DNA from 3 places in the Pseudonocardia sp. P1 genome. Region 1 is predicted to be linked to each of the others. Evidence: riboswitches for the same ligand, from Rfam matches in the RefSeq annotation. Region 1 holds a riboswitch; each other region holds the start of a gene.
The links. A riboswitch is a leader RNA that binds a small molecule or an ion and turns the genes downstream of it on or off. The one in region 1 is predicted to bind cobalamin.
Positions count from the first base shown of each region.

Region 2: another riboswitch for cobalamin. It lies ahead of PP1_RS19355 (ribonucleoside-diphosphate reductase subunit alpha); the one in region 1 lies ahead of PP1_RS26770 (hypothetical protein).
Region 3: another riboswitch for cobalamin. It lies ahead of metE (5-methyltetrahydropteroyltriglutamate--homocysteine S-methyltransferase); the one in region 1 lies ahead of PP1_RS26770 (hypothetical protein).

Region 1 covers NZ_ADUJ02000001.1:5,749,172-5,751,430, reverse strand. The annotation lists gene PP1_RS26775 (DNA polymerase IV) at 1-483, shown strand, start outside; gene PP1_RS26770 (hypothetical protein) at 491-880, opposite strand; cobalamin riboswitch at 917-1,085, opposite strand; gene PP1_RS26765 (chloride channel protein) at 1,106-2,259, opposite strand, start outside.
Region 2 covers NZ_ADUJ02000001.1:4,209,368-4,211,626, reverse strand. The annotation lists gene PP1_RS19360 (class I SAM-dependent methyltransferase) at 1-544, opposite strand, end outside; cobalamin riboswitch at 758-1,028, shown strand; gene PP1_RS19355 (ribonucleoside-diphosphate reductase subunit alpha) at 1,143-2,259, shown strand, end outside.
Region 3 covers NZ_ADUJ02000001.1:4,157,006-4,159,264, forward strand. The annotation lists gene mdo (NDMA-dependent methanol dehydrogenase) at 1-565, opposite strand, end outside; cobalamin riboswitch at 805-1,026, shown strand; gene metE (5-methyltetrahydropteroyltriglutamate--homocysteine S-methyltransferase) at 1,192-2,259, shown strand, end outside.

The DNA of each region.
Region 1 (2,259 bases):
GCGACGAGCAGCGACACCGTGGAGCCGCCCGGCCCCGATGCCCCGCTGCCGGGCCCCGCCGGATCGGAGCGCGGCACCGCCGGAGCGGTCGCCGCGGAGCCCGGCGCCCCGGGCGGTACCGCGACGATCGCCGGCCACGCCGTCGTCACCACCGTGCCGGCGGCGGCCGACGAGCCGGCGCTACCGGCGGTGACCGACGAGCCGGCACCGCCGACGGCGACCGACGAGCCGGCACCGCCGACGGTCGGCCCGGGCCCCACCCGTCCGGACCGGGTGCCCGACCCGGACCGGCCGTGGGCCGCGGGCGACGACGTCCACCATCCCGAGCACGGGCACGGCTGGGTCCAGGGAGCGGGGCACGGCCGCGTGACCGTCCGGTTCGAGACCGCGCTGACCGGCCCGGGCCGCACCCGCACCCTCGACGCGTCCGACCCCGTCCTGACCCGCGCCGATCCGCTCAGCAGCTGGCAGGCACCCGCCTGAGCCCCGGTCAGCCGATCAGCGGGCTCCGGTGCGGGGGCGCGACCCGGGTCCCGGCGGGGACGCGGACGTCGAGGCCCGGGCAGCAGCGTTCGAGGCCGTCCAGCACGGCGCCGAGCGCGACGTCGGAGCTCGGCTCCCCCGCCACGAGCAGCACCGCGGTGCCGGACGGGGCGGCGCCGGCCCAGGTGGTGAGTCGCGCCACCGCGTCGCGCGGGGACACCCCCTCGACCCGCCACGCCTCGGCGTAGAACAGCGCGACCGACTCGGGCCAGCGGGGGAACGTGAAGACGGTGTCCGCCTCGGCGAGCAGGTCGTCGACCCCGGAACCGGCCGGGCCGGACCCGGCGTCGGGCTCGGTGCCGAGCACGACCAGGACCGGGCGCGCGTCGTCGCTCATCGCATGACCTCCTCGAGGGTCCTCGCCCTCACCAGTGGATCTCCTGCGACGACGGCCAGTCTCCTGGCTCGCGGATCGTCACGCGCCCCCGGCCTTCCCGCCCGTGGTGGGCCGTGACCGTGGGTGGGGACGCGCTCCCCGATGACAGTGGCGGGACCGCGCCGGACTCGCACCGGCTTCCTGCACCGTCGTCGTCACCGAGCCCATCACGCGGACGGGCGAGGGTCAACCACGGCCGGTGGAGCCCACACCCCGCAGATGATCGAGGACGTCGTGCTCGGCGAGCGTGCCCAGCAGCGGGCCGTCCGGTGTCTCCCGCACCGGGAGCCCGGCCCCGCGGTGCGCCGCGAGCAGGTCCAGGACGTCGTGCACCGGGGTGTCCGGGGTGAGCGGCCCACCGGCCCCCGGCTGCGGACGCCCGTCCGCCGGGGAGGCCCCGCCGTCGTCGGCGGGGTCGAGGGGACGCATCACCTCGCCGACCGTCACCCATCGCAACGCCTCGTCGGTGGGGGTGTCGGCGGCGAGGTCGATGCCGCGCCGGAGCAGCTTGAGCGTGTAGATGTCGTCCCGCGAGACCAGGTGCGAGAGCCCGGTGGCGAGCACGACGGCCGCCATCAGCGGCAGGATCAGGGCGTAGTCGCCGGTCAGCTCGAACACGATGAGCACCGCGGTGATCGGGGCGTGCGCGGCCCCGGCGAACACCGCCGCCATCCCGACCAGCCCGAACGCCCCGGGGTCGAGGTGCAGCGCGGGGAACGCGGCCGCGGCGGCGACCCCGAACGCGGTCCCGGCCGTCCCGCCGATGAACAGCGAGGGCGCGAACACGCCGCCGGACCCGCCGATCCCGATGGTCAGGCTCGCCGCGACGATCTTGCCGATCACCAGCAGGAGCAGGAACCCGAACACGTACCGGCCCTCGATCGCCCCCTCCAGCACCGGGTAGCCGACGCCGTACATCTGCGGCAGGGCCAGCAGCAACGCCCCCAGCAACAACCCTCCGACCGCGGGGCGCAGCCACTCCGGGCCGCGCCAGACCGCGTCGCACACGTCCTCGATCCGGTAGAGGATCCGCGCGAACGCCCAGCCGAGCAGCCCGGCGAGCAGCCCGAGCAGGGCGTAGAGCGGCAGCTGCGCGGCGCTGCCCAGCTCGAAGTGCGGCAGCGTGAGGATCGCGCGGTCCCCGGCGATCAGCTCGGCGGTGACGTTCGCGGTCACCGAGCTGATCACCAGCACACCGAAGGCCTCCGCGCCGAACGACCGGAGGATCAGCTCCAGCCCGAAGACGACACCGGAGATCGGCGCGTCGAACGTCGCGGAGATCCCGCCCGCCGCCCCGCAGGCGACCATCAGCACCAGCCGGGTCGACGGCACCCGCAGCC
Region 2 (2,259 bases), 1.5 Mb from region 1:
CCTCACCGGTGGCGAGACCGCGCTCGGTCCGCTGTTCGCGCAGCCGCCGGGTCAGTGCGGCGAGGCGCGGTGCCGCCGGATCGGCGAGGAGGGTGTCGACGTTCACGAACACCCCGCCCGGCCGCAGGGTCCCGGCGAGCTGCGCCGCGAGTGCGGGTAGGGCGCCCTCCTGCAGCCAGTGCAGTCCGGTCGCCGACACGGCGGCGTCGAACGGGCCGCCCACCTGCTCCGTCCATTCCGGGCCGGACAGGTCGGCGTCGACCCAGCGGACCCGGTCCCCGGTGGTACGGCGGGCGAGCTCGAGCATCACCGGGTCGACGTCCACGCCGACGATCTCGGCCCCGGGGAAGCGGTCCGCCGCCCGCGAGGCCAGGGACCCCGGGCCGCAGGCGAGGTCGAGCAACCGCCCCGGGCCGGCATCGAGCCCGTCGACGACGTCGAGGGCGAGCCCGAACAGGTCCTCGCGGTCGGGCACGTAGCGGGTCTGCTGGGCGTCCCACCGGGCCAGCCAGTGCCCGGCGTCGAGATCGGGGGCGACGACCACGGAACTCCTCCTGCGTAGCGGATGCACCTGTGCCCCGACGCTATTCGGCCTCCATCCACAGGGGAACCCGCCTCCGATCGCGACGACGGTCACCCGCCGGAGTGGAGTGTCGAGGCGCCCGACCGCACCGGACCTGCGACGTTCACCGCGCGTGACGAATCGGCTCGAGATCCGGACACCTAGGGGTCTCGAACTGAGCGCAGCCCTAGATGTAGTGTCCGCGGCGCTGGTGGTTCACCGGCCCGCCCGGGTCGGTGAGGCAAGAGGGAACCCGGTGCGAATCCGGGACTGCCCCGCAGCGGTGAACGGGAACGACCGCCGTCACGAGCACTGGGAGATCCTCCCGGGAAGCGACGGCCAGTAGGCCGGGCGCCTGCGGCACTCGTGAGTGGAAAAGTCGGCTCAGGCCGCGATAACCACTCACGGGCGCCGAAGGCGCCCGATACCCGTGAGTCCGAAGACCTGCCACCGGTGCGCGCACCGCCCGGTGTGCGCTGCTCCGGGGCCTCGCGGGAGGGCGCCAGGGTGCGGTGCTCCATGCCGTCTCCTCACCTCGCGCGCGGTCACGGACCGACGGCGACTCGCGAGGAGAGAGCCCGTGACCGCATCCACCGCTCCCCCTGCCTCACCGAACGGCATCGCACCGGCCGCGCTGCGCGTGATCCGGCGCGACGGTTCCGAGACGAGCTTCGACGCCTCGAAGATCTCGGTGGCGATGACCAAGGCGTTCCTGGCCGTCGAGGGCGGCGCCGGGGCGTCGTCGTCCCGGCTGCACCCGCTCGTCCAGGAGCTGACCGGCCAGGTCGTCGCGGCGCTGCACCGGCACCCGACGCCGGTCGTGCAGGTCGAGCAGATCCAGGACCAGGTCGAGCTCGCGCTCATGCGCGGCGAGCACCACAAGGTCGCCCGCTCCTACGTCCTCTACCGCGAGCAGCAGGCGCAGGCACGTGCGAGCGGCCCCGACGCCGGCGGGGCGAGCGCGACGATCCACGTCACCGGCCCGGACGGCACGCGGGCCCCGCTGGACCGCGACCGGGTCGAGACCGTGCTGGCCGAGGCCCTCGACGGGATCGACGACGTCGAGGCCGCCCCCGTGCTGGCCGAGCTGGACCGCACGGTCTACGACGGCATCACCGCCGACGAGCTCTCGCAGGCGCTTGTCATGGCGGCCCGGACGCTCGTCGAGCGGGAGCCGGACTACTCGCTCGTCGCGTCGCGGCTGCTCATGGACCGGCTGCGCGCCGAGGCGGTGTCGCACCTGTCCGGCACCCGGGAGACCCCGGACCAGGCCACGATGGCCCGGGACTACGCGTCCTACACGAAGGACTACCTGCGGCACGCGATCGCGATCGGCCTGGTCGACGCCGAGCTGGCCACCTTCGACCTGGACCGGGTCACGGCGGCGCTGCACCCCGAGCGCGACCTGCAGATCGGCTTCCTCGGCCTCCAGACCCTGTACGACCGGTACTTCCTGCACGAGCACGGCACCCGGTTCGAGCTGCCCCAGGCGTTCTTCCTGCGGGTCGCGATGGGACTGGCCGTCCGCGAGGTCGACCGCGAGGCCCGCGCGATCGAGTTCTACGAGCTGCTGTCGAGCTTCGACTTCATGGCCTCCACCCCGACGCTGTTCAACTCCGGCACGACCCGGCCGCAGCTGTCGTCGTGCTTCCTCACCACCGTCGACGACGACCTCGACTCGATCTTCGGCGGCTACC
Region 3 (2,259 bases), 1.6 Mb from region 1:
CGATCGCGAGGGTGGTGACCGACGCGTCGTCGAACGCCACGTACTTGTGCGGGTTGTCCGGGTCGGTCGTGGTGTCGGTGATCACGTACGCCCACGAGGTCTCCGAGCCGGTGCCGGCCGTGGTGGAGACCGCGATGTGCGGCGGGTTGGCCGGGTTCTCGGACTTGTTGAAGCCCTCGAACTCGTTGACGTTGCGGCCGTCGTGGGCGACCGAGATGCGGGCGCCCTTGCAGGCGTCGTGCGAGGACCCGCCGCCGATGGAGACGAACGAGTCGCAGTTGTTCTCCTGGTACAACGCGACGGCATCCATCGAGTTGTAGTCCTTGGGGTTCGACTCGACCTTGTCGTACACGACGACCTCGAGGCCGTGGTACTTCATCGACTCGACGATCTTGTGGACGATGTCGGTGCCGCGCAGGCCCGACGTCATGACCAGGGTCTTCTTGAAGCCCAGCTTGAGCGCTTCCGGCCCGATCAGCTCGTGGGAGCCGGGACCCATGAGTGCCCGCGGGAACGGGTGGAACTCCTTGATGGGGAACGGCTTGAGCAGCTCGTCTACCTGCATGTCAGCCCTTTCTGAGGCAGGCGGATGGGTCGATTCCGCACGCTAGGGGGGCTGTGGCCGTGAGCACAGGGGTGATCGCGATTACCCGTCGGGCGTCCGGGCAGGACGCCCCTCCGAACGGAGGGGGCAGGGATAGGTCGCCCTGGAGCTCGGGTGGGAGCGGGCGAGCGTGTTGCCACTGTATGGCAACAAGCACCGTCCGGCAATGCCTGGCCTGGCCCCGTCCGGATCCCTGATCTATGGTCGGTCCCGCCGACGGTTCGCCGGCGCGGTCCCGGGAGGGGCCGGGCGGGCGAGGCAAGAGGGAACCCGGTGCGACTCCGGGACTGCCCCGCAGCGGTGAGTGGGAACGACCGCCGTCATGAGCACTGGGAGCGATCCCGGGAAGCGACGGCCAGTAGGACGTGCACCCGTGCACGACGCCCGCGAGTCCGAAGACCTGCCGACGGTGCGTGTGCCGGCCGGTGCACGCGATCCGTGGTCCCGAGGGAGGGCCGAGCGGACGACCGGGCATCGCCGTGCCCGCCGGACAGGGTCCGGTGTGGACGGCCGAGCCGTCCCGGTCGTGACGTCGCCCTCCCGCGAGGCCCGGGTCACCCCCACCGCGCTCGCGAGGAGAGAGGGCCGTGACGACTTCGTCCGAATCGGGCACCGCAAGCACCGTTCTGGGATACCCCCGGATCGGGCCGTACCGGGAGCTCAAGCGCGCGACCGAGGCGTTCTGGGCCGGGAGGTCCGGCGCTTCGGCGCTGCACGACGTGGCAGGCGGACTGCGACGGGACACCTGGACCGGATTGCGCGACGCCGGCCTGGGGCAGGTCCCGGGCAACACGTTCTCGTTCTACGACCACGTGCTCGACACCGCGCTCGCCGTCGGGGCCGTGCCGGAACGGTTCGCCGGCATCGAGGATCCGCTGGAGCGGCTGTTCGCGATGGCCCGCGGCCGCACCGGCGCCCCGGCCTGCGAGATGACCAAGTGGTTCGACACGAACTACCACTACCTCGTCCCCGAGATCGGGCCGTCGACGCGACTGGCCCCGGGGAGCCGCAAGGCGCTCGACGAGTTCCGGGAGGCGCTGCGCTCCGACGTCCTGACCCGCCCGGTGCTGGTCGGGCCGGTGACCTTCCTGCTGCTGTCCAAGCCTGCCGAGGGGTCGCCGGAGGACTTCCGGCCGCTGGACCTGCTCGGCCCGCTCGTCGAGGTCTACCGGGATCTGCTCGCCGAGCTCGCCGACGCCGGTGCCGAGTGGGTCCAGCTCGACGAGCCGGCCTTCGCCGCCGACCGCACCGACCCCGAGGTCGCGGCGCTGCGGAAGGCGTACGACCGGCTCGCGTCGGCGCCACGCCGACCGAAGATCCTGGTCGCGTCGTACTTCGGTGAGCTCGGCCGGGCGCTGCCGGTGCTCGCGTCGACCGCTGTCGAGGGGCTCGCCCTGGACCTCGTCGCGGGCCGGGCGGACCTCGACGGGATCGACTCGGTCGAGGGGCTGGGCCGCAAGCGGGTGCTGGCCGGCGTCGTCGACGGCCGCAACGTCTGGCGCACCGACCTCGACGCCGCGCTGTCCGACGCGACCCGGCTGACCGGCGTCGCGGGGCGGGTGGAGGTCTCGACGTCGTGCTCGCTGCTGCACGTCCCGTACGACCTGGAGGCGGAGACGGCACTGCCCGTCGACGTCGTCGACATGCTGGCCTTC